Regions from separate parts of the Streptomyces sp. NPDC052043 genome, predicted to be linked through region 2. Evidence: riboswitches for the same ligand, from Rfam matches in the RefSeq annotation. Region 2 holds a riboswitch; each other region holds the start of a gene.
What was found. Region 2 has a riboswitch for thiamine pyrophosphate ahead of thiC (phosphomethylpyrimidine synthase ThiC). Riboswitches for the same ligand answer to the same signal wherever they lie in the genome.

Region 1 (9,691 bases), on a different contig from region 2:
ATATCGTGAGATCAAGCCTGGACATCCGCGCGGGCGCCGGCACGAGGTACGCACCCGAACGGGTAATACGAGCGACCACGGCATCAAGAGCAGGCTGACATCTATGGCTGACATCAACGACAGCGGACACCACCGGATGGCCGCGGTTCTCGGCGGAGTAGGCGCAGTCATGCAGCCGTGGCGATCCAGGGCCGCGGCTGGGGGATCGAACTCCTAAAGCGGTGCTCATCTCAGCGCAGCCGGAGCCAATCGACGAGCGCGGAGAAGTCGGCGTCTACGAGGCCTTTCGTCGGGTCGACGCAATGAAGGAGCGACGGTGCAGGGTGTTGAGCCGCGACCCAGAGGCGGTCCATGGCGCTGATTTCGTCGTCGACCCAGATGAACGGCCGGCGGTTGGCCCACTCGGCGAGGTGGCGGGTCTTCCAGTGCAGGCCGCGCGGGCTGTCGTCGGCGCAGGCGTCCGGCCATTCCACGACGGGCAGCCTTGGCAGCCCGAGGCGTGGGGCGACGGCCTCGTTCGCATCCTCCATCCAGGTCGAGGCCCATACGAGCTGACAACCCAGGGCCATGAGGCGCGGTCCAAGGCCGGGGTCAAGCCGTCCGAGCAGCGGGTTCCCCTGGTCGAGGGACGTCTGGAAGCCGGAAGCAGGGGCTTGCAGGCGACTGGGGGACGACCCGAACGGGATGAGTGGACCGTCAACGTCGAGGAAGAGGATGGGGCGCTCCGCTGCGCTTGTCACGGCGGCACGATAGCCCGGCACGGCGGGGGTGACACTCTTTGCCCTGGGCCGTCTGTGGGCCGTCCGAGGCTCCCCGAGACCGACCAACGGCGACCGACAGTGACAGGTGCCCCACAGTTGTCAGCGATGAAACCCCAGGTCAGAGCGCCCCGGCCGCACGGGTTTCCGGACAGGGGTGGCGGTACGGCAAGATGGGGCGCTTCTTTCCGTAAGAGTGGCCACCCACCTGCCAACTCGTGCCAGACCGTGCCCAGGTATTGCGGGGAACGACGGGGAACGCACTTTGAGGCCAGCGAGCGCCGGCGCCACTTCACCGGAGGTAAAGCGCTCACTCCACTCCCTCTTCCCTGGGGATTCACGCTGGTAGACGCAGCCAGCTCCGGTGCAGTCCCGGGCCGTCTGTGGGCCGTCCGAGGGGGATCAGCGACGACAGATGACGACCACCAGCGACAGGCGTCCAGACCGACAGTCCCAGGTCACCCAAGTGGATCTGCGACACTGGTACAGCCATGCCTAAGCCCGGAGAACTCACTTTCGTCGCCCCGCGCGGTGCCAAGAAGCCGCCGCGACACCTTGCCGACCTGTCGCCCGCCGAGCGCAAGGAGGCCGTCGCCGCGATCGGCGAGAAGCCGTTCCGTGCCAAGCAGCTGTCGCAGCACTACTTCGCGCGGTACGCGCACGATCCGCAGCAGTGGACCGACATCCCCGCCGGATCCCGCGCCAAGCTCCAGGAAGCGCTGCTTCCCGAGCTGATGACGGTCGTGCGGCATCTGTCGACCGATCAGGGGACCACCCGCAAGACGCTGTGGCGGCTGTTCGACGGCACGCTCGTGGAGTCGGTGCTCATGCGCTACCCGGACCGGGTGACCATGTGCATCAGCTCGCAGGCGGGCTGCGGCATGAACTGCCCGTTCTGCGCCACCGGACAGGCCGGACTCGACCGGAACCTGTCCACCGCCGAGATCGTGCACCAGATCGTGGACGGGATGCGCGCCCTGCGGGACGGAGAGGTCCCCGGAGGCCCCGCCCGCCTGTCGAACATCGTCTTCATGGGCATGGGCGAGCCGCTCGCCAACTACAACCGCGTCGTCGGCGCCATCCGCGCCCTGACCGACCCCGAGCCGGACGGGCTCGGCCTGTCCCAGCGTGGGATCACCGTCTCGACGGTGGGCCTGGTGCCGGCGATCCACCGGTTCTCCGACGAGGGCTTCAAGTGCCGGCTCGCCATCTCCCTGCACGCGCCGGACGACGAACTGCGCGACACCCTCGTTCCCGTCAACACGCGGTGGAAGGTGCGGGAGGTGCTCGACGCCGGATTCGAGTACACCGCCAGGTCCGGGCGCCGGCTGTCCATCGAGTACGCGCTGATCCGGGACATCAACGACCAGGCGTGGCGCGGTGACCGGCTCGGCCGGCTGCTCAAGGGCAGGCCGGTGCACGTCAACCTCATCCCGCTGAACCCGACGCCCGGCTCGAAGTGGACCGCGTCCCGGCCCGAGGACGAGAAGGCGTTCGTCGAGGCGATCGCCGCCCACGGTGTGCCGGTGACCATCCGGGACACCCGGGGTCAGGAGATCGACGGCGCCTGCGGTCAGCTGGCCGCCACCGAGAGGTAGCTGAAAGGTAGCCGGACGGTAGGCTGAGACCGTACACATCTTCATATTCCGACAGGGGAGCGCCACAGCGCTGAGAGTGCGGCACCGGCCGCAGACCCTCTGAACCTCGCCCAGGTCATTCTGGGTAGGAAGTTCGGTCATCACTCAAGCTGTTGTGCCCTGCCCGGGTCTGCCTCGCGGAACCCGGGCAGGGCCGCGTCTCTTCCTGGCCAACCCCCAGGAGGACATCCAGTGCACATCAAGACGTTCACGGCAGTCGCGGTCGGGCTCGGCCTGGTCACGCTGTCGGCGTGCGGCTCGTCACCGAACGACAAGGACTCCGCGGGCTCCAGAACGGTGACGCTGGTCAGCCACGACTCGTGGGCCGCGTCCAAGGGCGTCATCGCGGACTTCGAGAAGAGCTCCGGCTACAAGGTCAAGGTCCTCGAGGACGGCGACGCCGGCCAGGCCGTCAACAAGGCCATCCTCACCAAGGACAACCCGCAGGGCGACGTCTTCTTCGGCGTCGACAACACGCTGCTGTCCCGCGCTCTGGACAACGGGCTGTTCCAGCCGTACGAGCCGAAGGGCGCCGACCTGGTCCTGCCGCAGTACCGGGTCGACGAGGCGAAGCACCGGGTCACGCCCATCGACACCGGCGACATCTGCGTCAACTACGACAAGAAGTACTTCGCCGACCACAAGCTGACCCCGCCCGCCTCGTTCGGCGACCTGGTCAAGCCGGAGTACAAGAACCTCCTCGTCACCGAGAACGCCGCCACCTCCTCGCCCGGCCTCGGCTTCCTGCTCGGCACCGCCGCGCAGTACGGGGACAAGGGCTGGCAGGACTACTGGAAGAAGCTCAAGGCCAACGGCGTCAAGGTCGTCGACGGCTGGGAGCAGGCCTACAACCAGGAGTTCTCCGGTTCCGCCGGCGGCAGGAAGGCCAAGGGCGACCGTCCCCTCGTCGTCTCCTACGCCTCCTCGCCGCCCGCGGAGGTCATCTACGCCGACCCGCGGCCGAAGACCGCGCCGACCGGCGTCGCGCAGGGCACCTGCTTCCGCCAGGTCGAGTACGCGGGTCTGCTCTCCAACGCCCGGAACGCCGAAGGGGGCAAGGCCTTCCTGGACTTCCTGATCTCCAAGAAGTTCCAGGACGACATGCCGCTGAACATGTTCGTCTACCCGGTGCGCGAAGGCGCCCAGGTGCCCAAGGAGTTCTCCGAGTACGGGCCCCAGGCCAAGAACCCCGAGACCATGGCCCCCGACAGGATCTCCGCCAACCGTGACCAGTGGGTCAAGTCGTGGACCTCGTTCGTCCTCAGGTAGGCCGCGGACGCGGCCGCCGCACGGGGAACGCGGCGCGGCTCGGCCTCATGGCCGTGCCCGTCGCGTTCTTCGCGGTGTTCTTCGCCTACCCCGTGGCCGCGATCGTCCGGCGCGGCCTGGAGGCGGACGGGTCCTGGCAGTTGGAGCGGATCACCGAGGTGCTCGGACAGTCCGACATCCGGCACGTGCTGTGGTTCACCACCTGGCAGGCGCTCGCCTCCACCGTGCTCACCCTGCTCGTCGCCCTGCCCGGCGCCTATGTCTTCGCGCGCCTCGACTTCCCCGGCCGGCAGGTCCTGCGGGCCGTCGTCACCGTGCCGTTCGTGCTGCCCACGGTCGTGGTCGGCACCGCGTTCCTCGCGCTGGTCGGGCGCGGCGGCCTGCTCGACGAGCTGTGGGGCGTCCGCCTTGACACCACCGTGTGGGCGATCCTGCTCGCCCACGTCTTCTTCAACTACGCCGTCGTCGTACGGACCGTGGGCGGCCTGTGGGCGGGACTCGACCCGCGCCAGGAGGAGGCCGCCCGGATGCTCGGCGCCTCGCCGCTCGCCGCCTGGCGCAAGGTCACCCTGCCCGCGCTGGCCCCCGCGGTCGCCGCCGCCGCGCTCATGGTCTTCCTGTTCACGTTCACCTCCTTCGGCGTGGTGCAGATCCTCGGCGGCCCCACCTTCTCCACGCTCGAGGTGGAGATCTACCGGCAGACGTCCGAGATCTTCGACCTGTCGACCGCCGCCGTCCTGACGATCCTCCAGTTCGCGGCGGTGGGCGCGATCCTCGCCGTGCACGCCTGGACCGTGAAGCGCCGGGAGACCGCGCTGAAGCTGGTGGACGCCTCACTGACCGCCCGCCGGCCGCGCGGCGCCGGACAGTGGACGCTGCTGGCCGCGGTCCTCGCCACCGTCGCCGTCCTCCTCGTACTGCCGCTCGCCGTGCTGGTGCAGCGCTCGCTCGCCGCGCCCGGCTTTCGCTACTACGGGGCGCTGACGAACGCGGACGGCGGCACCTTCCTGGTCGCGCCCATCAACGCCGTCGGCACCTCACTGAGCTATGCCGCCGCCGCGACCGCCATCGCCGTGGTGATCGGCGCACTCGCCGCCGCCGCGCTCACCCGGCGGGAGGCGGGCCGGCTCGTACGCGGATTCGACGCGCTGCTGATGCTGCCCCTCGGGGTCTCCGCCGTGACCGTCGGCTTCGGCTTCCTGATCGCCCTGGACCGGCCGCCGCTGGACCTGAGGCAGTCCTGGATCCTGGTCCCGCTCGCGCAGGCCCTGGTCGGCGTGCCCTTCGTGGTGCGGACCATGCTGCCCGTGCTGCGCGCGGTGGACGTACGGCTGCGGGAGGCGGCGGCCGTGCTCGGGGCCTCGCCGTGGCGGGTGTGGCGGGAGGTCGACCTGCCCCTGGTCCGGCGGGCGCTGCTGATCGCCGCCGGGTTCGCCTTCGCGGTGTCGCTGGGGGAGTTCGGGGCGACCGTGTTCATCGCGCGGCCCGACAACCCGACGCTGCCGGTCGCCGTGGCCCGTCTGATCGGGCGGCCCGGCGACCTCAACTACGGCCAGGCGATGGCCCTGTCCACGATTCTGATGGTGGTGTGCGCGGTGGCGCTGCTCGTGCTCGAGCGGCTGCGTACCGACCGGACCGGGGAGTTCTAGATGCTGCTGAGCCTCGATGCCGCGACCGTGCGCTTCGGCGGGCGGCCCGTACTGGACGCCGTCGACCTGGCGGTCGCCGAGCACGAGATCGTGTGCGTGCTCGGACCCAGCGGCAGCGGCAAGTCGACGCTGCTGCGCGCGGTGGCCGGGCTTCAGCCGCTGGACTCCGGGCGGGTGCTGCTGGACGGCCGGGACCAGGCGGGGGTGCCGGTGCACCGCCGCGAGGTGGGGCTGATGTTCCAGGACCACCAGCTGTTCCCGCAGCGGGACGTGGCCGGCAACGTCGGCTTCGGCCTGCGCATGCACGGCGCGGCGAAGGGCGAACGGGACGCTCGCGTGGGGGAGCTGCTGGAGCTGGTCGGGCTGCCCGGTGCCGGGCGGCGGGCGGTGGCCGCGCTCTCCGGCGGCGAGCAGCAGCGGGTGGCCCTCGCCCGGGCGCTCGCCCCCCGGCCGCGGCTGCTGATGCTGGACGAGCCGCTCGGCCAGCTCGACCGCTCGCTGCGGGAGCGTCTCGTCGTCGAACTGCGGGAGCTGTTCGGGCGGTTGGGCACCACCGTGCTCGCCGTCACGCACGACCAGGGCGAGGCCTTCGCCCTCGCCGACCGGGTCGTGGTGATGCGGGACGGCCGGATCGCCCAGTCGGGCACGCCGCTTGAGGTGTGGCAGCGGCCGGCCGACGCGTTCGTGGCCCGTTTCCTCGGCTTCGAGAACGTGGTGGAGGCGAGCGTGGACGGCGCGGTCGCGGTCACCCCGTGGGGCAAGGTGCCGGTCCCCGACGGCTCGGTGCAGGGCACCCGCACCCTGCTCGTCCGGCCCGCCGGTGTCCGTCTGGTCCCCGCCGACGAGGGCCTGCCCTGCGCGGTGACCGCCCGCACCTTCAAGGGCACCCACGTCACCGTCCGCCTCCAGCCCGTCAACGCCCCCCGCCTGGAGGCGGCCTGCGCCCTGCGCGCGGCACCGGAGGTCGGGGACGAGGTGGCGGTGGAGTTCGACACGGCGGAAATCGTGGTGCTCGACTGACCACGCGCCACCCAGGGCCTTTCGTGTGGATCATGCCGGGCTGATCCAAACGACAGGCCCTAGTGTGCGGGCATGACGCTGCTCTCCCATGACCGTTACTGCGACGAGATCACCCTTCAAGTAGACGAGTTGAGATCCCTGCTCACCTCCGGCGCGGACCTGTCCCGCACCGTGCCGACCTGCCCGGACTGGACACTGGAGAAGCTGGTACGGCACATGGGCGGCGCCCTGCGTTGGGCCGAGGCGCTGGTCAGGACCCGTGCGCAGGAGAACATCCCGCGCAAGGAGATCCCGCTCGCCCAGGGCCCCGAGGAGCAGGGTGATGCGGCCGCGCTGGACGCCTGGCTGGCGGAGACCGGCCAGATGGTCGTCGACGCCCTCCGCGAGGCCGGACCGGACACGAAGGTGTGGACCTGGGCCGGGCTCCTCGACAGCGGCTTCTGGGCCCGCCGCATGACCCACGAGATCACGATCCACCGTGCCGACGCGGCGCTGACCGTGGGCCGGCCCTACGAGGTCGCCGCGGACGTGGCCGCCGACGCCGTCGACGAGTGGCTTCAGATCGTGGAGTTCATCCAGCGGGCCAGGGCGAAGCAGGACGCCCGGGAGCTGGGTGGTCCGGGCCGCAGCATCCATCTGCATGCCACCGACGGCGACCCCGAGCTGCACGCCGAGTGGGTCATCGAGTTCACCGAGGACGGCGTCGTCTGGCGCCGCGGTCACGAGAAGGCGACCGTCGTCCTGCGCGGGCCGCTCACCTCCGTGCTGCTCGCGTTCTACAACCGGCTGCCCCTGGACAGTCCCGGGTTGGAGGTGCTCGGCGAGCGGGAGCTGCTGGAGTTCTGGCTGGAGTGGGCGACGTTCTAGGGCCTGTTGCGAAAGTCCCGTCGTCCGCCCGGAGGGCGGGCCTCGCGGCGTCAGGTGCGTGCTCTCGGCGTGCCGGGCCCTGGCCCTCGTACTGGATGTACTTGGGTCAGGGCCCGGTGCGGCGAGTGGGGGTCCCCCCTGCTCGAAGAGCTTGGGGGAGCGTGCATGGCGTCGCGGGGCAGGCGGGACTTTCGCAACAGGCCCTAGTGCCGCGACGGGGCAAACGTTGCCTGTCGCGGCACTGGCGAACGACGGTGGCCCGCCCCCGAGTTCGGGGACGGGCCACGGTCGGTGTGCCGGGGGCGTCAGCTGTTGCTGTTCGCTCCGCGGCGGCGCAGGCCGAAGAAGACCGCGCCACCGCCGACGACGACCAGGGCGGCCGCGATGCCGGCGATCATGCCGGTGTTGGAGTCGGCACCGGTCTCGGCGAGGTTGGAGTCACCGACGGCGGGCGACGGAGCGTTGTTCTCGGCGCCCGCGGGAGCGGTGGTGCTCTCCGAGGCGGACGGCGTCGCGGACGCGTCCTGCGACGGGGCCTCCGACTCCGGAGCGGACTCCGAAGGCGCCGGGGCCGACGACTCCGGCTGAGACGGCGTGGTGGAGTCGGTCGGCTCCTCGGTCGGCGTCTCGGTCTTGCACGCGGTTGCCGGAGCCACCAGGTTCGGCTTGATGTCCGCGTTGACCTTGAACCGGCTGTTCTTCGCGGTCTCGACGTGGATCCGGTAGACCGCGTTCGGCTGCCAGTCCTCGGGGAAGGAGACCGTGGTCCCCTGACGCGAGCCCTTGATCTCCTGCTCGCCGATCTTCTTGGCGTCGGCACCCTTGTCCTCGAGGAACACGGTGACCGTGGCCGAGGTGCTGGAGGAGTCGATGCTCTTGACGACGATGACACCGTTGTCGCCGTCACACTTGGCTTCGGCGGAGAAGTCCTTGATGTCACAGGCGAGCGCGTTGCCCGCGGCGCCGAGAGCGAGCGCGGCGGACGCGGAGGCGACACCGAGGATGCGCACAGTGCGTGCGGTACGACGGGATATGGACAAGATAGCCACTTTGCCCTTCACGGGATGCCCAATTGCGGGGGGTTTGCGGGGCGTTGGGGCGACGGTGAGGTCGATCCCCCAGCAACCCCAGGAGGCTCAGGTTTATAAGCGCTCCGGCGGGAGTGTCAATCTGAAAGCCTCCCACCGGCGTTGACTTTACCTCATTATTAACTAGGTAAATGTTTCAACGGTGTTGGCATGAGTCGGGCGGGTGCCGACGCACCCGCCCGGACCGCTGTGAGCCTCACCCCCGTGGGCTCAGCTCTGCACCGCCGCCGGGTCCATCCACATGACCTCCCAGGTGTGGCCGTCGAGGTCGTCGAAGGAGCGGCCGTACATGAAGCCATGGTCCTGGGTCTCGCCGCTCGCGGTGCCGCCGGCCGCGACCGCCTTCTGCAGCAGCTCGTCGACCTTCTCGCGGCTCTCCGCGCTCAGGCAGATCAGCACCTCGCTGGACTTCGTCGAGTCCGCGATCTCCTTCTTGGTGAAGGTGGCGTAGTGCTGCCTGCTGAGCAGCATCGCGATGATCGTGTCACTGATGACGACGCAGACGCAGTCGTCGCTGGAGAACTGAGGGTTGATGGTGTAGCCGAGCTCGGTGAAGAACGTCCTGGACGCGGCCACGTCGTTCGTCGCCAGGTTCACGAAGACCATCTGCTGGTACATGGCGGGGTCTCTCCCATCGAGGTTCGTTGCCGTTCACAGGGGTGGACCCGGGGCCCGCGCGGAACTCATCGCCGGCCACGGGATTTTCTCGTACGTCTTGTCCGGCGCCGGTGGACCGCCGGCGCCGGGCCGCTGGGCTCAGGGGTTCAGCGGCAGTGCGGCGAGATCGGCGACCACCATGGTCAGTGGGACGAACAGGGCCAGCAGGGCGCAGGCGCGCAGGAGGACGGCGGAGCGCAGCATCGTGGACGGCGCGCCGAGCCGCAGCAGCGCGGCGTTGGTGCCGGCGCGGGACTGCCGCGCCTCGACGACGGCGATCAGCAGGGTGGCCAGGGCGCAGCCGGCGACGAGCAGCGTGCCCAACGTCGTCAACGGGCCGAGCGGCCGAGCGGTGCCGTCGTAGGCCGCGACCATGGCGTACGTCCCCGACGCCACCGCGCAGACCACACCGAGTGGGCGGCCGATGCGGCCCGCCTCCTCCATCAGGACACGGCCGGCCAGGAGCCGCAGGGCTCCGGGGCGCGCGGACTGGAGCACACGCCCGCACAGGTGGGTGAGGCCGGGCCCGGCCAGCGCGAGGCCGAGGGCGGTCATCAGCCAGCCGACGAGGACCAGGGCGGAGTCGGCCGCCAGGCCGCCGGGGAGGGCCGGTCCGGAGGCGGCCCCGGGTGTGGTGGACCGTCCGGCGTAGGTCTCCACGGTCAGGCCGGCGGCGAGTACGGCGATGCCCCAGGGGAGCCCGGTGGGCGGTTTGCGCGGGGCCGAGGGCCGGTGGGGATCGGGGT
Region 2 (9,691 bases):
CCCTCGCGGGAGGGAAGTTTCCCGGACAAGCCGTCCGTGTGCGGTGACAGGCGGATAAGGTCCGGGGATCGACGCGGGGACCGGCCCCCGCGGGGGGCGTACACCCCCTTCGTGTTCCCCGCACGGCTGCCCCCTCGCGCTACGGGAGTGACCCCTTGGCCACGGTTGACACCGCACCCGCAGAACGGCACGCGCCGCCCGCACCCCGGGGGCCGTCCCGCTCGACGGCCCTCCCGGCGCAGCCACGTTCGTCGGGCCGCGTGGAACGGCCCGGGGCCACGGTCCCCGAGCAGCCGCGACCCCAGCAGCCTCCGACCCTCATCGGGTCCGTCCAGCGCGCGATGCGCCTACTGGAGACCGTCGCGCGGCACGAGCACGGAGCACCCGCCAAGCAGCTCGCCCGTGAGACGGGCCTGGCCCTGCCCACCGCCTACCACCTGCTGCGCACCCTCGTCCACGAGGGCTATCTGTGCCGCGATCGGGGCCTGTTCTTCCTGGGCGAGGCCGCCGAGCGGCTGAGCAGCAGCGGAGCGGCGCAGAAACGGCGCACCACGCTCGTCGAGGTGCTCGCCCAGTGGCGGGATTCCCTCGGCGCCCCGCTGTACTACGCGATGTACCGCGAGGGCGAGATCGAGCTCATGTGCGTCTCCGCCACCGCGGCCATCCCGGCGGTCGAGGAATGGGCCGGCTTCCGCGAGACCGGGCACGCGCACGCGATCGGCCAGTGCCTGCTGTCCCAGCTGGACGACACGGCCCGCCGCGACCATCTCGACCGCTACCCCGTGCGGTCCCTCACCCCGTACACGGTCCGTGACGATCGCACGGTGCTGCGACGCCTGGAGCGGACCCGGCCTCTGGAGCCGGTGACCGAGCGGCAGGAGTACGCGCTGGGGGCGGTCTGCGCGGCGATTCCCCTCACGGTGGGTACCACGGCGGCCGCGATCGCCCTCTCTCTTCCGGCCCACCAGGCGGACCGGCTGATGCCCGCCGCGCGCCGGCTGCAGCACGAGGTGGGACGGCGTCTGGGCTCCCTGGCGCTCTCTATCAGTATCTGAAAACTCACTCCTTGTGATCTGACGTGCACGTTCAGCAAGATGCACCATTGTCACGGGATGGATTCCCGGCCAGTCGACGGCAAACACCGGGGTAGCGATGCGCGAGTCCGTACAGGCAGAGGTCATGATGAGCTTTCTCGTCTCCGAGGAGCTCTCCTTCCGCATCCCGGTGGGGCTGCGGTACGAGACCTGTGATCCCTATGCCGTACGGCTGACCTTCCATCTGCCCGGAGACGCCCCGGTGACCTGGGCGTTCGGGCGGGAGCTGCTGATCGACGGGGTGGGGACGCCGTGCGGGGACGGTGACGTGCGCATCTCGCCGGCCGGCCGCGACGCGCTGAGCGAGGTCCTGATCCGGCTTCAGGTCGGCGGCGACCGGGCGCTGTTCCGTTCCTCGACGGCGCCGTTGGTGGCGTTCCTTGACCGTACGGACAAACTGGTGCCGCTGGGGCAGGAGGGCGCGCTGGCCGACTTCGACGCCCACCTCGACGAAGCCCTGGACCGCATCCTCGCGGAGGAACAGAGCGCGGGCTGAGGCGCCACAGCAGGGGACGAGGACGCTGGAGTAACGCTTCACCACGGCCTCAGGGGGTGCAGGAACGCTTCGCCGACCGGTCCGGACGGCCCCGGGCCCCGGCCCCGCCTCGGGCCCGGCATCAGCGCCTGCGGCGCCTGCCCCTTCCGCCGCGTGCCGGAGCGGGCACGGTGGCCGGTGCCGCGGCCTGCGCCCGCCCCGGGCGGTCGGCCGAGACCACGAGTGCCGCCAGCGCCGTGGTGACCGGCACCGAGGCGACCAGGCCGATCGAGCCCACCAGCGTGCGCACGATCTCCTCCGCGACGAGCTCACTGGTGGCGACGGTCGACATGCTGCTCTGCGCGATGGAGAACAACAGCAGCAGGGGGAGCGCGGCACCCGCGTAGGCGAGGACGAGGGTGTTGACGACGGAGGCGATGTGGTCGCGCCCGATGCGGATGCCCGCGCGGTACAGGCCGCGCCAGCCCATCGCGGGATTGGCCTCGTGCAGCTCCCAGACCGCCGAGGTCTGTGTCACCGTCACGTCGTCCAGGACACCGAGCGAGCCGATGATCACACCGGCGAGCAGCAGGCCGCTCATGTCGATGGACGGATACAGGCCATGGATCAGACCGGTGCTGTCGTCGGTGTTGCCGGTCAGCGCGGCCCAGCCGATGAACAGCGAGCCCAGGACGCCGATCAGCATCAGCGAGATCAGCGTGCCGAGCACCGCGACCGAGGTACGGGCGGACAGGCCGTGACACATGTAGAGCGCGATCAGCATGATGGCGCTGGCCCCCACGACCGCCACGACCAGCGGGTTCGAGCCCTGGAGGATCGCGGGCAGGACGAAGAGGTTCAGCACCATGAAGCTGATGACCAGCGCGACCAGCGCCATGACGCCCCGCATCCGCCCGACGACCACGACGGCGAGTGCGAAGAGACCGGCCAGCAACGCCATCGGGAAGCGCCGGTCGACGTCGGTGACGGAGTACTGCAAGTCCTTGGGCGCCGAGGGCTCGTAGGCGACCACGACCTTCTCGCCCTGGTGCAGTTGCCGGGACTGGTCGGGCTGCACGACCTCCGTGAACGTACGGCCCTTGTCCTGGCCGGTGTCCATCCGGACCGTGGCCTTCCTGCAGGTCCCGGACTGCTGCTGTTGTGCGGAGGATCCCTCGGCGGTGGAGGTGTCGCCGGTCGGGGTGTCCCCGGAGCTGTTCACCGATCCGCAGCTGAGCTCGACCACCTTGACCACGGTGGCCTGCTGCGTCTGCCGGTCGAACCCCACGCCGGTGCGCTCGTGCGACGGGGCGCCCCCCGGCCACAGCACGGCGAGTCCGGCCGCCACCATGGCGGCGAACGGGATCAGGATCGCCGCGATCACCTTGCGGAGGTGCTTCGACACCGGCGCGGCCGGTCCGTGGCTGTGACTGTGCCCGTGCCCGCCACCGCTCCCCGGGCCGTGTCCATGCCCGCCACCGCTTTCCGGGCCGTGCCCGGCACCGGTCGCGGGGCCGTGTCCGTGGCCGGGACCGGTGGCTTCCTGGCCGTGCCGGAAGTCCTGACCGCGTCGGGGTTCGGGCGGCGGATGGGGGAACTGCTCTGTCGTGGTCACCGCCCGATCATCGCAAGAACGGCACAGGCCCACTGTTCACCGCGCCACAAATGACGCTAGCGTGGTGTCACCTTTGCACACGCGGGAGCTCGGAGCACCGGGCTGAGAGGGCGCTGACCTCCGTCTTCGCGATGTTTCACGTGGAACGTGCGATGTTTCACACGAAACGCCGGCTGACGGACACCGCTGCGTCGACCGCCGAACCTGTTACCGGGTAATGCCGGCGTAGGGAGTAGGTCTCATGACCGACAAGGACGTACGCACGCCTGCCTCCAAGCAGATCTCCGGCGACGAGGAGCGGATCGCTCCCGACGCTTTCGGCGGGGAGGCCGGGAAGTCCATCGGCTGGCACAAGGGCTACGTGGAGGGCTCACGCCCCGATCTGCGGGTGCCGGTCCGTCAGGTGCACCTCACCAACGGGCAGTCCGTCACGCTGTACGACACCTCCGGCCCGTACACCGATCCACTCGTCGGCACCGACGTCCGCAGGGGCCTGCCGCCGTTGCGCGAGAACTGGATCGTGGCTCGCGGCGACACCGAGGAGTACGCGGGCCGTCCCGTCCGCCCCGAGGACGACGGGGTCAAGCACACCTCGCCACGCGGCGGTCTGCGCAACCTCGACGCGGTGTTCCCGGGACGGCCGCGCCTGCCGCGCCGCGGCCGCGCCGGCCGAGCGGTGACGCAGCTCGCCTGCGCGCGCCGCGGCGAGATCACTCCGGAGATGGAGTTCGTGGCCATCCGGGAGAACGTCCCTGCCGAGACCGTCCGCGAGGAGATCGCGGCAGGCCGCGCGGTGCTGCCGGCCAACGTCAACCACCCGGAGATCGAGCCGATGATCATCGGCAAGCGGTTCCTGGTGAAGGTCAACGCCAACATCGGCAACTCCGCGGTGACCTCCTCCATCGAGGAGGAGGTGGAGAAGATGACCTGGGCGACCCGCTGGGGCGCCGACACGGTCATGGACCTTTCCACCGGCCGCAACATCCACACCACCCGGGAGTGGGTGCTGCGCAACTCCCCCGTCCCCATCGGCACGGTTCCGCTCTACCAGGCACTGGAGAAGGTGGACGGCAAGGCCGAGGAACTGACCTGGGACATCTACAAGGACACCGTCATCGAGCAGGCCGAACAGGGGGTGGACTACATGACCGTCCACGCCGGGGTACGCCTCGCCCATGTGCCGCTGACGGCGAACCGCAAGACCGGCATCGTCTCGCGCGGCGGCTCGATCATGGCCGCCTGGTGCCTGGCGCACCACAAGGAGTCGTTCCTCTACGAGAACTTCGAGGAGCTCTGCGAGATCCTCGCCGCCTACGACGTCACGTACTCGTTGGGCGACGGACTGCGACCCGGCTCGATCGCGGACGCCAACGACGAGGCCCAGTTCGCGGAACTGCGCACGCTCGGGGAGCTCGGCCGGATCGCCAGGCGTCTGGACGTACAGACCATGATCGAGGGCCCGGGCCATGTCCCGATGCACAAGATCAAGGAGAACATCGACCTTCAGCAGGAGATCTGCGACGAGGCTCCGTTCTATACGCTCGGCCCCCTGACGACGGACGTCGCACCGGCCTACGACCACATCACCTCCGGCATCGGCGCCGCGATGATCGCCTGGTGGGGCACGGCCATGCTCTGCTACGTCACGCCGAAGGAGCACCTGGGGCTGCCCAACCGCGACGACGTCAAGACCGGTGTCATCACGTACAAGATCGCCGCCCATGCGGCCGACCTCGCCAAGGGGCACCCGGGGGCGCAGGAGTGGGACGACGCCCTGTCCGACGCACGCTTCGAGTTCCGGTGGGAGGACCAGTTCAACCTCTCCCTCGACCCGGACACGGCACGGGAGTTCCACGACGAGACCCTCCCGGCGGAACCCGCCAAGACGGCCCACTTCTGCTCGATGTGCGGCCCGAAGTTCTGCTCGATGAAGATTAGCCAAAGCATCACAGAGCGGTTCGGCGGTGCAGCGGCTGAGGGTGCCACGGCGGAGGAGGTGGCTGAGGGCATGCTGCAGAAGTCAAAGGAGTTCGCGGCGAGCGGGAACCGGGTGTATCTGCCGATCGCCGACTGACGATGGGGAAGGCGGTGCTCTATGGCGTGCTGAACGCGGAGCACCGCCTTCGTCCTCAGCGGCGTTGTGCGTTCGAGGCTGCCTTTCGGCCAGCCTGCTGCCACTGACACCGGCGCCGTAATTGTGTTGCCCCGGTGATCAGGGCTCATGAGACTCGCGGCCATGTCGACTGCCGCGCGCAACCTCACGCTTGAGCACTTCCAGTGGATCGACGGCCATGCCGATGTGTGGAAGATCTTCCGCGATCCTCAGGCGTTGGCCACGGTGGTCCGTGGCCTGGTGGAGCCCTTCAGACGGGAGGGCATCACCGCTGTCTGTGGCATCGAGTCCCGAGGCTTCCTGCTCGGGGCGGCAGCGGCCATCGAACTCGGCGTCGGATTCGTTCCGGTCCGTAAGCAGGCCGGCCTCTTCCCAGGAGGCAAGGTCACCCGCCAGACTGCTCCGGACTACCGCGGCAACCGCCATGAGCTGCGCCTTCAGCGGGCGTCGCTCACCCCGGTGGACCGGGTGCTGATGGTCGACGACTGGATCGAGACCGGCAGCCAGGCGACAGCTGTGAGGTCCATGCTCGATGAGTGCGGCAGCCAGTGGGGCGGTTGCGGCGTGATCGTCGACCAGGCCAGTGACCACTGCCGGTTGGCGCTGGGAGTGCGTGGCATCGTCAGCGCGACGGAACTGCCCGCGTGCAGACCGTCGCACGGGTGTGCAGGTGAAGATCAGGGTCGATGAAGATCTCGCAGGACATTCGTCGTGAGCACGGTGTCAGCCGGGCCGAGATCGTGGAGGGGATGGCGCAGAAGTCGAAGGAGTTCGCGCAGGCGGGGAACCGGGTGTACCTGCCGATCGCGGACTGAGGCTCGCCGATCGCGGGAGGGGCGCTCGTGGTGTGCGGGCGTGCCTGGCGCCCCGGCCCGGCGGATGCGGGGCGGGGCGGTGGGCGCGCACGCCGCCCCTGGGAGCGCGGGCTCGACCCTCGGGCGAGGCGCGGTCCTCGGGGTGAGGCGTGGGTGCGCGGCGCTCGTCAGTCCGGTCGGTGTTCCGGGCCTCCGAAGTCCGGGCTGGTGAAGTCGGGGCTGGAGTAGCGCGGGCGGCGGCTCGGGGCTCCGTCGTCCGGGCTGCTGAAACCTGGCCGGTCGTAGCCGAGTTGCGGTATGCGGCCGGTCGGTGCCGCCGATCCCGTGTGCCCCGGTGCGGGCGAGCGGGGTTCGGCGAGCGCGTCGCGCAGGAACGGCAGGATGCCCCGTTCGAGCAGGGCGTCCTGCCAGGCCTCCCTCGCCTGGGCGACTTCCTCGCCCAGTTCGGCGTAGGCGCCGCTGTCGAACGAGGGACGGTTGCGCAGCGCGGTGAGCAGCAGCCCGGCGGCGGCGGCGAGGATGGCGGCCGCGGTCAGGGCGCCGAACACCCAGCCCGCGGTGATCATGGACTGGGCGAACGCCTGGGTCGGGTCCAGCATCCTCAGGGTGTAGCCGACGAGCAGGAAGAGCGCCGCGGCGGTCCCGGCGAGGACGGGGGCGAGCACCGCGACGACGGCGCCCGCGCCCGCGCCGTGGGTCTCGCCGACCCCGCCCGTGGTGGCGGCGCGCCGGGCGGGCCCCGGCTCGGCGGAACCGGGTTCGCTGAGGCGCGACGGGCCGGCCGGCGCCGGCCGACGCAACTCCTCGCGGACCTTGACGTAGTGGAGGTACTCGGTCGACGCGGCCGCCGTGATGACGGCGGTGGCGCTCAGCGCCATCGTGCGCAGCTGCTCCGAGCTGAGCCGCCGTCCGGCGGCGGCGAGTTCCGGGTGGTGTGGGGCGGAGCGCAGCGCCTCATCGAGGATCCGCTCGTATTCCTGGCGGTCCTCGCTCAGCAGGTGCTGCGGAACGCTGTTCATGTGCATCCCCCGATGCTCCGTAGGGCTTGGGGCTCGCATGGCGGCGAGCCGTCGGGCAGAAACGGAGGGGAGCCTGCTACGGATAAGCCGATGGTAGAGCCGTGACGGCGCGCGGTGACAGGGGGTTTCCACAAATTGGGTGCCGACCGGCGCGGTCGTCTCCGGAGGCGAGCTGCCCGGTGAACCGTCAGATGTCGAGGGGCAGTTGCCGAACCAGCAGCTTTCCGGCCATGGTCACGCCGCCGTCCATCGCGATGGCGAGTCCGTCGGCGTACACGTGCGGTCCCTCCACGACCGGCCCCGCGGACTCGTCGCCGTCCTCGGAGCCGACCTCGCCCAGCAGATAGGGAATGGGGCTGTGGCCGTGAACGATGCGGGTGCCGCCGTACGTATCGAGCAGGGAGCGTACGGCGTCGGCGCCGCCCTCGTCGCGGAAGGAGAAGCGCTTGGTGAACTTGCGGAACAGATCCCAGACTTCGTTCACGTCGTTGCGGGTGAGCGTCTCGTGGACGGTGTCGTTGACCTCTTCGATCGAGGCACCGTAGTCGAGGTAGGAGGTGGTGTCGGAGTGCACGAGCAGGTAGCCGTCGACCGCCTCGACGGCGTCGAGACGGGCCATCCACTGCAGGTGGTGGTCCTGGAGGCGGTCCATGTCGGACTTCTGGCCGCCGTTGAGCAGCCAGGCCGCCCGGAAGGTCGCGGTGCCCGCGCCGGAGTTGACGGGCGTGTCGCCGTACCGTTTGGCGCCGAGCAGCAGCAGTTCGTGGTTGCCCATGAGGGCCTTGCAGTAGCCGCCGGCCGCGGCCGCCTCCGCGGACAGCCGCATCACCAGGTCGATGACGCCGATGCCGTCCGGGCCGCGGTCGGTGAAGTCGCCGAGGAACCACAGCCGCGCGGTGCCCGCGCACCACTGGCCGGCGGAGTCGATGAGTCCCTCGTCCTGGAGGGCGGCGACCAGCTGGTCGAGGTAGCCGTGCACGTCACCGACGACATAGAGGGGGCTGGGGGCGGCGGCGGACTGCCGGGTCGGCGCGGCGACCGGGTCGACCGCCACCTGGAGCGTGTCACCGCGCTTGATGACCGGCAGGTCGCGCTCGGTGGGCGTGTACGCGGCCGGGTAGCCCTCCTTGGGCGCCGCGGGGGCCGCGGGGGCCGTCTCGGCAGACCGGGCCGTCTCGGCGGGGTGCGCGCCGCGGGCGTACGGACCGGTCTCGTTCACGTATCCGGGAACCCGGAAGTCGCGCAGCGTAGCCGTCCGCTCCGCCTCGGGTCCCTGACCGGCCCCCTGAGTCATCGACCCCTCCACCATCGCGCCGCCTCTGCACCGCTTCGGACTGCCTGGTCGCAGCGGCCCGCGGTGTCGTGGGCCCATCATAGGAACGCGGATCGCGCCGTGTGATGACCCAGGGGTGGTGAATCGGGACTGGACTCCGGTTCACCGTGGCTTTCGCCCCGATTGGACAGTCTTCGGCGACCCCGCGGCCACCCGTGTTCCGCGACACGGTGTTCTGCGACACGGTGTTCCGCGATGCCGTGTCCTGCGACACCCTGTCCCGCGATTCCGCGGCCGCCCGTCTCCTAACGGTCCTCCGACACACGTGGCGGGCTGACCGTTCTGCGCTGGGTGCGCCGCTGGGACGAGGTGCGCACGATCAGCTCGGTCGGTATGACCTGCTCGACCGGCTGCTCCGACTGGACCCCTTCGATGGCGTCGATGAGGAGCTGGACGACCGCCGTGCCGATCCGGCGCGGCTTCAGGGACAGCGTGGTGATGGGCGGCTCGGTGCTGGCGTACACCGTGGACTCGCTGCAGCACACCAGCAGCAGGTCGTCGGGGACGCGCAGGCCGTAGCGGCGCGCGGCGGCGAGCAGGTCGGTGCCGTTGGGGTCGAACAGTCCGTAGACGGCGTCGGGTCGGTCGGGCCGGGCCAGCAGCCGGTCGGCGGCGACGGCGCCCGCGCACGGGTCGTGGGCGGGGTAGGCCTCGTACACCGGGTCCTGGCCGACGCGCTTGCACCACTGGAGGTAGGCGGTCGTCGACAGGTGGGTGTAGGTGTCCGTCGTGGTGCCGGTGAGCAGGCCGATACGGCGGGCGCCGGCCTCGGCGAGGTGGTCGAGGATGCCGAGGACGGCGGCTTCGTGGTCGTTGTCGACCCAGGCGGTGACCGGGAGCGCGCCGGCCGGGCGGCCGTCACTGACCACCGGTAAGCCCTGCCGCACCAGTTCGCTGACGACCGGGTCCTGGTCGGAGGGGTCGATGACGACCGTGCCGTCCAGGGCGACGTTCGACCACACGTCGTGGCGCGAGGTCGCGGGCAGGATCACGAGGGCGTAGCCGCGGGCGAGCGCGGCCGAGGTGGCGGCGCGGGCCATCTCGGCGAAGTACGCGAACTCGGTGAAGGTGAAAGGTTCATCCCCGTACGTCGTCACGGTCAGGCCGATGAGGCCCGACTTGCCGGTGCGGAGAGTCCGGGCCGCGGCCGAGGGGCGGTACCCCAGCCGGTCGGCGACCTCGCGGACATGGCGCCGGGTGGCGTCGGGGAGGCGCCCCTTGCCGTTG
Region 3 (9,691 bases), on a different contig from region 2:
GGCTTGTCGCCGTCGGCGCCGGGGCGGTTGACCGCCCAGCCCGCCGCGAAGCCGCGCCGGAAGGACAGCGTGACGTAGGTCTGGCCGATCGCGAACGCGACCGCACCCAGACCGATCACGACGACGGACGGGATCAGGACCCCGAGGACGACGCAGAGGAAGCCGCCGAAGGCCAGCAGCCTCCAGCGCAACCGCGCCTTGTACTGAAGCAGCACCTCGCCCAGCAGCCACAGCGCGACGATGCCGAACGCGATGTAGAGGACCGTCCAGCCCATGTACGCCCCTCTCCCAGTGGCCGCTCCGCAGTGTGTCGCACGCGGATGCGGCCGGTCTAGGTCCGCGGCCGGTGGTGCAGACCCAGGTTCTCGTAGATTTCCAGCGTCGCCGTGGAGTTGTTGAGCGTGATGAAGTGCAGCCCGGGCACTCCCTCGGCCAGCAGCCGCCCACAGAACTCGGTGGCGAACTCGATCCCAAGGGAGCGTACCGCCGCCGGATCGTCCTCCGCCGCGCGGATGCGCTCTTCGAGTCCGTCCGGGATGGCGGCGTTGCTGAGTTGGGGCAGCCGCTCGAGCATCTTCACGCTCGTGACCGGCATGATCTCGGGAATGACCGGTGTCGCGCAACCGGCGGCGGCGACACGGTCGCGCAGGCGGAGGTACGACTCCGGATCGAAGAACATCTGCGTGATGGCGTAGTCGGCGCCCGCGCGGCACTTGTCGACGAAGTGCGCGACGTCGGCGTCCCAGTCGGCGGAGCGGGGATGCATCTCGGGGAACGCCGCCACGCCCACGCAGAAGTCGCCCGACTCCTTGATGAGCCGGACGAGTTCGGCGGCGTACGTCAGGCCGCGGGGGTGCGGGACCCACTCGCCCATCGGGTCGCCCGGCGGGTCGCCGCGCACCGCGAGCATGTTGCGGATCCCGGCGTCCGCGTACTGGCCGATGATGTTGCGCAGTTCGGCGACGGAGTGGTTGACGGCGGTGAGGTGCGCCACCGGGGTGAGTGTGGTGTCGGACGCGATCTGCTCGGTGGCCCTGACGGTGCCCGCGCGGGTGGAGCCCCCGGCACCGTACGTCACCGAGACGAAGTCGGGGGCGACGGCCTCGACCCTGCGCAGCGCGTTCCACAGGTTGCGCTCGCCCTTCGCCGTCTTCGGCGCCCAGAACTCGAAGGAGTACGTGCTCTTGCCGGTGGCGAGGATGTCACGCACGGTGCGCGCGCGATCAGTCCTGGTGGATGCGGTTCCGAGGGCCATACCGGCAGGCTATCCAGGGCACGGCGGTCTCCCAACCGAGCCCCGGAAATTTGCCGGAATTGTCGACTTCTTGTCCACCCTTCGGACAGTGGGGCCGAAAACAAGCGGGGCTGGCCGGGCCGACTGTCCGAAAAATGAGACGCCCGGCTGTCACGCCCGGGCCTGCCCGGCCCCTGCTGAAGTGCCGGACCGTGCCGCGCCCTACCCCGCCCGACGCAGCCGCGCGGCGAACTCGGACGCCGCCGCTCCGGGGTCGTCGGCCTCGGTGATCGCCCGGACCACGACGACACGGCGGGCGCCGGCCTCCAGGACCTGGTCCAGGTTGCCGAGGTCGATGCCTCCGATGGCGAACCAGGGCCGGTCGGTGCCGAGCGAGGCGGTGTACCGGACCAGGTCCAGGCCGGGGGCCGGGCGGCCGGGCTTGGTGGGCGTGGGCCAGCAGGGTCCGGTGCAGAAGTAGTCCACGCCGTCCTGCACGGCCGCGGCGGCGGCCTCGTCCTCGGCGTGTGTGGACCGGCCGATCAGGACGCCGTCGCCGAGGATCGCGCGGGCGGCGGGCACCGGGAGGTCCCCCTGCCCCAGGTGCAGCACGTCGGCACCGGCCGCGTGGGCGACGTCCGCCCGGTCGTTGACCGCGAGCAGCTTCCCGTGCCGGGCGCACGCGTCGGCGAACACCTCCAGCCGGTCCAGCTCCTCCCCGGCCTCCATGCCCTTGTCCCGCAACTGCACGACGTCGACACCCGCCGCCAGCACCGCGTCCAGGAACCCGGCCAGGTCACCCTGCCGTCTCCGGGCGTCCGTGCACAGATACAGGCGCGCGTCGCCGAGCCGGTCACGGGCGTCGGCTACGGCAGCGGTCTCGGGCATACGCGGGTCCCCCCGGCTCGTCGGTTCGGTGGCTCGTCGGTTCGACGGTCCGCCGGTTCGGTGGCTCGTCGGTTCGGTGGATCGTCCGACCACTCGAACGGACCCTACCCGCCGCGCGCGGCCGGCCCGCAGGAACGCCGAGGCCCCGGCCGGGGGGCCGGGGCCGGGTGCGCAGGCGGGTGGCCGGGTCAGACGGCGAGGGCCTGGGCGCGGCGCTTCACCTCTGTGCCGCGGTTCTCACTCAGGGCCTGGGCGGGGGTGCCGGGCAGGGTCGGGTCGGGGGTGAACAGCCATTCGATCATCTCTTCGACCGTGAAGCCGTCGTCCCGCAGGAGCGTCAGGGTGCCGGACAGGCCCTTGACGACCTTGTCGCCGTCGATGAAGGCGGCGGGGACGTGCAGCGCGCGGTTCTCACCCCGGCGTACGGCGATGAGCTGGCCCTCCTTGACCAGCTGCCGCACACGCGTCACCTCGACGCCGAGCTGTTCGGCGATGTCGGGAAGCGTGAGCCACGCAGGGACGAGAGCGTCGATCTTCGTGTCAATCTCGGTCACGGAAACAAGCGTGCCATCTGCCACTGACACTCGGAAGCCAGACCCGTCCACCCGGGGCGGCGTGCCTCACGCCGTCGCCGTCTTCAAGGGCCTCGCCGGGTCCGCGAGCAGCCGCGGATCCATGGGCGTGCCGGACTCGATCAGCCGCCGCCCCTGCGCCAGATCGCGCGGCCGGCCGACGGCCAGCAGGGCGACGAGCCGGCCTTCGCGGAGCCAGCAGACCGTCCACGCCGGTCCGGTGCGCTCGCCGCGCCAGACGAGGGTGTCGGCCGACGTGTGGTGACCGGCGTACTGCACGAAGCGCCCGAACTGCTCGGACCAGAAATACGGCACCGGGTCGTAGACCACGGGGGTGAGGCCGATGATGTCGGCCGCGACCGTGCGCGGGCCCTGGAGCGCGTTGTCCCAGTGGTGGATCAGCAGGCGCTCGCCGTACCGACCCGAGGGGAAGGAGGCGCAGTCGCCGACCGCGTACACGTCCGGCACGGACGTGCGCAGGTGGTCGTCGGCCAGGACGTCCCCGTGCCGGCCCAGCTCGATGCCGGAGCCGGCCAGCCAGCCCGTGGCGGGGCGCGCGCCGACCCCGACCACGACGGCGCCTGCGGGCAGCCGCGAGCCGTCGTCGAGCACCACCGCGCCGGGTTCGACGCGCTCCACGCGCGCGTCGGTGCGCAGTTCGGCGCCGCTGTCGGCGTACCAGGTGGTCATCGGCTCGGCCACCTCCGCGGGCAGCGCGCCCGCGAGCGGCCGGTCCGCGGCCTCCACGACGGTCACGGCGCAGCCCGCCTCGCGCGCGGCGGTGGCGAACTCGGCGCCGATCCAGCCCGCGCCGACGACCACGACGTCGTGCTGCTCGGTGAGCACCGGCCGCAGTCGTTCGGCGTCGTCCAGGGTGCGCAGCAGGTGGACCCCGGCAACGCCCTCCGTGCCGGGCAGCCGGATCGGTTCGGCACCGGTGGCCAGGACGAGGACGTCGTACGGCACCGGTCCGTCCGAGGTCTCCAGCACATGCGCGTCGGGCCGCACGGCCAGGGCCTCGCAGCCGAGCCGCAGTTCGAGACCGAGCGCCTCGAAGTCGATGTCGAAGGCGGAGCCCTCGGCCTTGCCGAGCAGGACGGCCTTGGACAGCGGCGGCCGGTCGTAGGGCTGGTGGGGTTCGGCGCCGATCACTGTCACGGTGCCGGTGAAGCCCTGCTCGCGCAGCGCGACCGCGGTCTGCACGCCGGCCATGCCCGCGCCCGCGACGACCACGCGCCGCGGCCCGGATGCGCCCTGTTCCTGCGTCTCGTCGCTCATCTGATCACCATAAGCCACCTGACGGACCGTCAGTCAGGGCCCGCGGGCACCTGCCGGAGGGCGGGCCGGGGGCGGGGCTCCCTTACCGGGGCGGCGCTCCGCGGGCTAGGGTGGCCCAGGTACAAGCACTCGCGGGAGCCCGGACGCACCGGGCTGAGAGGGAGGCTGGCGGCCTCCGACCGTACGAACCTGATCCGGGTCATGCCGGCGAAGGGAGGGGCTGGACGCCCATGTCGTCGCCACGTACGTCAGACGTCCTCGTCGTGGGGGGCGGGATCATCGGCCTGGTGACGGCCTGGCGCTCGGCGCAGCGCGGGTTCGCCACGACGGTGGTGGACCCCGAGCCGGGCGGCGGGGCCGCACAGGTGGCCGCCGGGATGCTGGCCGCCGTCACCGAACTGCACCACGGCGAGCAGACCCTGCTCGGACTCAACCTGGCCTCGGCCCGCCGCTACCCGGACTTCGCGGCCGAGCTGACCGAACTGACCGGCCATGACCTCGGCTACCGCCGGTGCGGCACCCTCGCCGTCGCGCTGGACGCCGACGACCGCGGCCACCTGCGGGAACTGCACGACCTTCAGCGCCGGTCGGGACTGGACTCCGAGTGGCTGTCCGGGCGGGACTGCCGTCGCCTCGAGCCGATGCTCGCGCCGGGCGTGCGCGGCGGGCTGCGGGTGGACGGCGACCACCAGATCGACCCGCGCAGGCTCGCCCGCGCCCTGGTCGCGGCCTGTGAGCGGGCGGGCGTGGTCTTCCACCGCGGCTGGGCCGAGCGGCTCACCGTGGCCCGCGGCCGGGCCACGGGCTGTGTGCTGCGCGACGGCACCGCGCCGGCCGCGGACCGGGTGGTGCTCGCGGCGGGCAGCCGCAGCGGACGGCTCGCGGGCGTCCCGGACGACGTGCTGCCGCCGGTGCGGCCGGTGAAGGGGCAGGTGTTGCGGCTGACGGTGCCGAAGCCGTACGCGCCGTTCCTGAGCCGTACCGTGCGGGCCGTGGTGCGCGGCAGCCAGGTCTACCTGGTGCCGCGGCTCGACGGCGAGCTGGTCGTCGGGGCCACGAGTGAGGAGCTGGGCTGGGACACGACGGTGACGGCGGGCGGCGTGTACGAGCTGCTGCGCGACGCGCACGAGCTGGTGCCCGGGATCACCGAGCTGCCGCTCACGGAGACGCGGGCGGGGCTGCGGCCCGGCTCCCCCGACAACGCGCCGCTGCTCGGCCCGACCGGCCTCGACGGCCTGCTGCTGGCCACCGGGCACCACCGCAACGGCGTGCTGCTCACGCCGGTCACCGGTGACGCCATGGCCCACGTCCTGACCACCGGCGAGCTGCCGGACGAGGTCCGGCCCTTCTCCCCCAGGCGCTTTCACGCCGCGGCACGCACGGAGCAGCCCGTATGAACGACTCCATGAACATCTCCGTCAACGGTGAGCCCCGCCGGATCACGCCCGGCACGTCCCTCGGCGCCGTCGTGCGGACCCTGACCGCGGCGCCCTCCGGAGTGGCCGCCGCCCTCAACGAGACCGTCGTCCCGCGCACGCGGTGGTCGGCCACGGCCCTGGCCGAGGGCGACCGCGTCGAGGTGCTGACCGCCGTCCAGGGAGGCTGAGCCATGGCCGACGACCCCTTCGTCCTCGGTGGTACGCCCTTCACCTCCCGGCTGATCATGGGCACCGGCGGCGCGCCCAGCCTGGAGGTCCTGGAGCGGGCTCTGGTCGCCTCCGGCACGGAGCTGACCACGGTCGCGATGCGGCGGGTGGACCCCTCCGTGCACGGCTCGGTGCTGTCGGTGCTGGAGTCGCTCGGGATCCGGGTGCTGCCCAACACCGCGGGCTGCTTCACCGCGGGTGAGGCGGTGCTCACGGCCCGGCTGGCGCGGGAGGCGCTGGGCACGGACCTCGTCAAGCTGGAGGTCATCGCCGACGAGCGCACGCTGCTGCCGGACCCGATCGAGCTGCTGGACGCGGCGGAGACGCTGGTCGACGACGGGTTCACGGTGCTGCCGTACACGAACGACGACCCGGTGCTGGCGCGGAAACTGGAGGAGGTGGGCTGCGCCGCGATCATGCCCCTGGGCTCGCCCATCGGATCCGGGCTCGGCATCCGCAACCCGCACAACTTCCAGCTGATCGTGGAGCACGCGCGCGTGCCGGTGATCCTGGACGCCGGGGCCGGTACGGCCTCGGACGTGGCGCTGGCCATGGAGCTGGGGTGTGCCGGAGTGATGCTCGCCTCGGCGGTGACGCGGGCGCAGGAGCCGGTGATGATGGCCGCGGCGATGCGGGCCGCCGTGGAGGCGGGCCGGCTGGCCCGGCTCGCCGGGCGGATCCCCAAGCGCCACTTCGCCCGGGCGTCGTCCCCGGCGGAGGGCCTGGCCGGGCTGGACCCGGAGCGGCCCGCGTTCTAGCCGGTCACCGCCTATCACGCGTGCGGGTACCGCGTCACAGGTCGGCTTCAGTCCCGCCGCGACATCGTCCGCGACCCGTGGGTGTCCGTGACGGCTCGTAGACTCGCCTGCGTGGATACGACCCTTCAGGACCCCCTCGTCGGGCAGGTGCTCGACGGCCGCTATCGCGTCGACGCGCGGATCGCCGTCGGTGGGATGGCCACGGTCTACCGGGCCCTGGACACCCGCCTGGACCGGGTCCTCGCGCTCAAGGTGATGCACCCCGCGCTCGCGGCCGACGGCTCGTTCGTGGAGCGGTTCATCCGGGAGGCCAAGTCGGTCGCGCGGCTGGCCCACCCGAACGTCGTGCAGGTCTTCGACCAGGGCACGGACGGGTCGTACGTCTACCTCGCCATGGAGTACGTGGCCGGCTGCACCCTGCGCGACGTGCTGCGCGAGCGCGGGGCGCTCCAGCCGCGCGCGGCGCTGGACATCCTGGAGCCGGTGCTCGCCGCGCTGGGGGCCGCGCACCGGGCCGGGTTCGTGCACCGCGACATGAAGCCGGAGAACGTCCTGATAGGGGACGACGGCCGGGTCAAGGTCGCCGACTTCGGGCTTGTGCGGTCCGTGGACACGGTGACGAACACCAGCGGTGCCGTCCTCGGCACCGTCTCCTACCTGGCCCCGGAGCAGATCGAGCGCGGCACCGCCGACCCCCGGGTCGACGTGTACGCGTGCGGGGTCGTGCTGTACGAGATGCTGACCGGCGGCAAGCCGCACCAGGGGGAGTCCCCCGCCCAGGTGCTGTACCAGCACCTCCACGAGGACGTGCCGGCCCCGTCGGCCGTCGTGCCGGGACTGTCCCTGGAGCTGGACGAACTGGTCGCGGAGGCCACCGCGCGCACCCCGGACATCCGGCCGCACGACGCGGTCGCGCTGCTGGCGCGGGTCCGCGAGGCGCGGTCCGCGCTCGGCCCGGACCAGCTGGACGCGCTGCCGCCGCAGGCCCTCACCGCGGAGCACGACAACGCGGAGGACCGTACGAGCGTCATCCCGCGCGCGCTGACGACGCGGATCCGCGGCAGGCTCGGCGGGGACGGTGAGGACGGCGAGGACGGGGCGCGGTCCGAGGCCGCCCTCAACCGCACCAGCCGGCTTCAGGCGCCCCCGCCCCCACCGGGGCCGGCCGGTGCCCGGCGCCCCGGGCGGCCCCGTCGGACGCTGCTCGTGGTGGTCGCCGCGGTCCTGCTGGCCCTCGGGGTCGGCGGCGGGGTGTGGTACATCAACTCCGGCCAGTTCACCAAGGTCCCGCCGCTGCTGGCGAAGACGGAGACACAGGCCAGGGAGCGGCTCAAGAAGGCCGGTCTCGGCGTCGACCGGGTCGAGCACGCCTACAGCGACACGGTCCGGCGGGGCACGGTCATCAGCACCGATCCGCAGGTGGGCGCCCGGATCCGCAGTAACGGCTCCGTGACGCTCACGGTCTCCGACGGGCCCGAGACCGTGAACGTGCCCGATCTGAAGGGCCACCGGCTGGGCGAGGCGCGGACCCTGCTGAAGAAGGAGGGCCTGGAACCGGGCATGGTGAGCCGGGAGTTCAGCGACGACGTCCCCCGCGACGTCGTGATCGGCACGGACCCCGAGGCGGGCACCGAGCGGCGCGCCGGCTCGGCGATCGCGCTCACCGTCAGCAAGGGCCGCGCGGTGAACGTGCCGGACGTCACCGGCGAGGACCTGGACGAGGCGCGGTCCGACCTCCAGGACGCCGGCCTGAAGGTGCGGGTCTCCACCGAGCAGGTCACCTCCGACTTCGACAAGGGCGAGGTCGCCCGGCAGAGCCCGGCGGGCGACAGCCAGGCGGCCGAGGGCGACACGGTCACGCTGACGCTGTCCAAGGGCCCGGAGATGGTCCAGGTGCCGGACGTGACGGGCAACAGCGTCGACGACGCGAAGAACACGCTCCAGAAGGCCGGTTTCCAGGTGCGCGAGGACCGCGGGCTGCTCGGGCTGTTCGGCGACACCGTCAAGAAGCAGTCGGTGCGGGGCGGCGACCGGGCGCCGAAGGGCTCGACGATAACGATCACCATCCGGTGACGAGGCATCCGCCCGCGAATCCGGAAGCAAGGTCAACTCGCCACCGGATATGGGCTGTTGCCCCTCTGCTTTCCGCCATCCGGTGTCGCTACTATGGCGGCTCCGCGGACGGTCGTCCCGCGGCAGGGCAACGGGGGAGGGGTGTCCGGGGGTGGAGCCGGTCGCGGAGATGACCGCCACCGATGTGTGGCAGGTGAGCATCATGGGGCCCTCGGGAAGCCCCGTGGGCGGAGGGGTCATCGTCCCGCCGCGCTATCTGCTCACCTGCGGCCATGTGGTGACGAGCGCCCTCGGCAAGCAGTGGGAGGACGACCCGGGTGCCACCGTGACGATCGCTCTGAGCAGCGGTCTGACGCTGCAGGGCTCCCCGGGCGGCGGCCACCGCTACACCGGAGGAAGCCACCACGAGGACTTCTCGGTCCTCACCCTGCACGGTGATCTGACGCTTGCCGACGGCCAGTTGCCCACCTCGCACGCACACCTGTCCACCGGTGCCTACACGGCCAAACGGCGCATGCAGGTGTACGGCTATCCGCCGGGCCAGCCGCACGGAGTATGGGCGGACTGTCTGATGGCCGGGCGCGGCGGTCTGGAGTCCGCGCTGATCCAGCTCAACGACGCACCGGACACAGGCCGCAGGGTGGCCAGGGGCTACAGCGGCTGTGGGGTGAAGGACGCGGCGACCTCGCGTGTGGCGGGACTGGCCGTGCTGCGGGACAAGTCACCGGACGCGGGCGTGACCTGGATGATTCCCATGGCGCGGCTGGCCCGGTCCTGGCCTCCGCTGCGTGCCGCACTCGCCCTGTCCGGAGAGCCTCTGCCGCCGCACTCGGACGGGAAACCGGCCGCGGACGAGGACGACGGCCCGTTCGACGCGGAGGCCATGGACGACCTCCACCGCCTGCTGCTCGACGGCACGGTGCCGTTGTCCGGCCTGGTGGCGCTGCGCGACGAGGCGCTCGGGCCCGTACGCCGGCCCTGGCAGGGCGCCCCCGAGGACGTGCTCGGCATCGTCCACGACCTGCAGCACATCACCCAGGCCGGCCGTGCGGTGCCGCCGTTGCTGGAGTTCGTCGCCGCGCTGTCCCGGCGCGTCCCCGGCCCGCGCGGCCAGGAGCTGGCCCGCTGGGTGCGTGGACGGGCCGGGCACTGCACGCCGGTGGTCGACCCGGCCCCGCTCCTGGCACGACGGGTAGGGCCGTCGGCCCCCGGCGGGCAATGGACGTACGCCACCTTCCGCAT

Region 1: linked by a shared signal. The riboswitch ahead of ACIHCX_RS29125 (thiamine ABC transporter substrate binding subunit) and the one ahead of thiC (phosphomethylpyrimidine synthase ThiC) in region 2 are both predicted to bind thiamine pyrophosphate.
Region 3: linked by a shared signal. The riboswitch ahead of thiO (glycine oxidase ThiO) and the one ahead of thiC (phosphomethylpyrimidine synthase ThiC) in region 2 are both predicted to bind thiamine pyrophosphate.

The regions. Positions count from the first base shown of each region.
Region 1 covers NZ_JBIUBT010000013.1:98,182-107,872, reverse strand. Annotated here, with positions in the region: gene ACIHCX_RS29135 (HAD domain-containing protein) at 231-740, opposite strand; gene rlmN (23S rRNA (adenine(2503)-C(2))-methyltransferase RlmN) at 1,250-2,356, shown strand; TPP riboswitch at 2,400-2,505, shown strand; gene ACIHCX_RS29125 (thiamine ABC transporter substrate binding subunit) at 2,588-3,664, shown strand; gene ACIHCX_RS29120 (ABC transporter permease) at 3,712-5,313, shown strand; gene ACIHCX_RS29115 (ABC transporter ATP-binding protein) at 5,314-6,333, shown strand; gene ACIHCX_RS29110 (maleylpyruvate isomerase N-terminal domain-containing protein) at 6,406-7,200, shown strand; gene ACIHCX_RS29105 (LAETG motif-containing sortase-dependent surface protein) at 7,506-8,249, opposite strand; gene ACIHCX_RS29100 (VOC family protein) at 8,499-8,906, opposite strand; gene ACIHCX_RS29095 (hypothetical protein) at 9,045-9,691, opposite strand, start outside.
Region 2 covers NZ_JBIUBT010000006.1:326,081-335,771, forward strand. Annotated here, with positions in the region: gene ACIHCX_RS18355 (IclR family transcriptional regulator) at 156-1,055, shown strand; gene ACIHCX_RS18360 (SsgA family sporulation/cell division regulator) at 1,153-1,590, shown strand; gene ACIHCX_RS18365 (YibE/F family protein) at 1,712-3,184, opposite strand; TPP riboswitch at 3,256-3,433, shown strand; gene thiC (phosphomethylpyrimidine synthase ThiC) at 3,426-5,258, shown strand; gene ACIHCX_RS18375 (phosphoribosyltransferase family protein) at 5,421-5,987, shown strand; partial or broken gene ACIHCX_RS18380 (thiamine biosynthesis protein ThiC) at 5,981-6,112, shown strand; gene ACIHCX_RS18385 (hypothetical protein) at 6,280-7,137, opposite strand; gene ACIHCX_RS18390 (metallophosphoesterase family protein) at 7,319-8,440, opposite strand; gene ACIHCX_RS18395 (LacI family DNA-binding transcriptional regulator) at 8,710-9,691, opposite strand, start outside.
Region 3 covers NZ_JBIUBT010000001.1:588,962-598,652, reverse strand. Annotated here, with positions in the region: gene ACIHCX_RS02645 (hypothetical protein) at 1-275, opposite strand, end outside; gene metF (methylenetetrahydrofolate reductase [NAD(P)H]) at 332-1,255, opposite strand; gene thiE (thiamine phosphate synthase) at 1,457-2,122, opposite strand; gene ACIHCX_RS02630 (helix-turn-helix domain-containing protein) at 2,311-2,676, opposite strand; gene ACIHCX_RS02625 (NAD(P)/FAD-dependent oxidoreductase) at 2,743-3,972, opposite strand; TPP riboswitch at 4,094-4,205, shown strand; gene thiO (glycine oxidase ThiO) at 4,203-5,369, shown strand; gene thiS (sulfur carrier protein ThiS) at 5,378-5,578, shown strand; gene ACIHCX_RS02610 (thiazole synthase) at 5,582-6,376, shown strand; gene pknB (Stk1 family PASTA domain-containing Ser/Thr kinase) at 6,488-8,449, shown strand; gene ACIHCX_RS02600 (hypothetical protein) at 8,619-9,691, shown strand, end outside.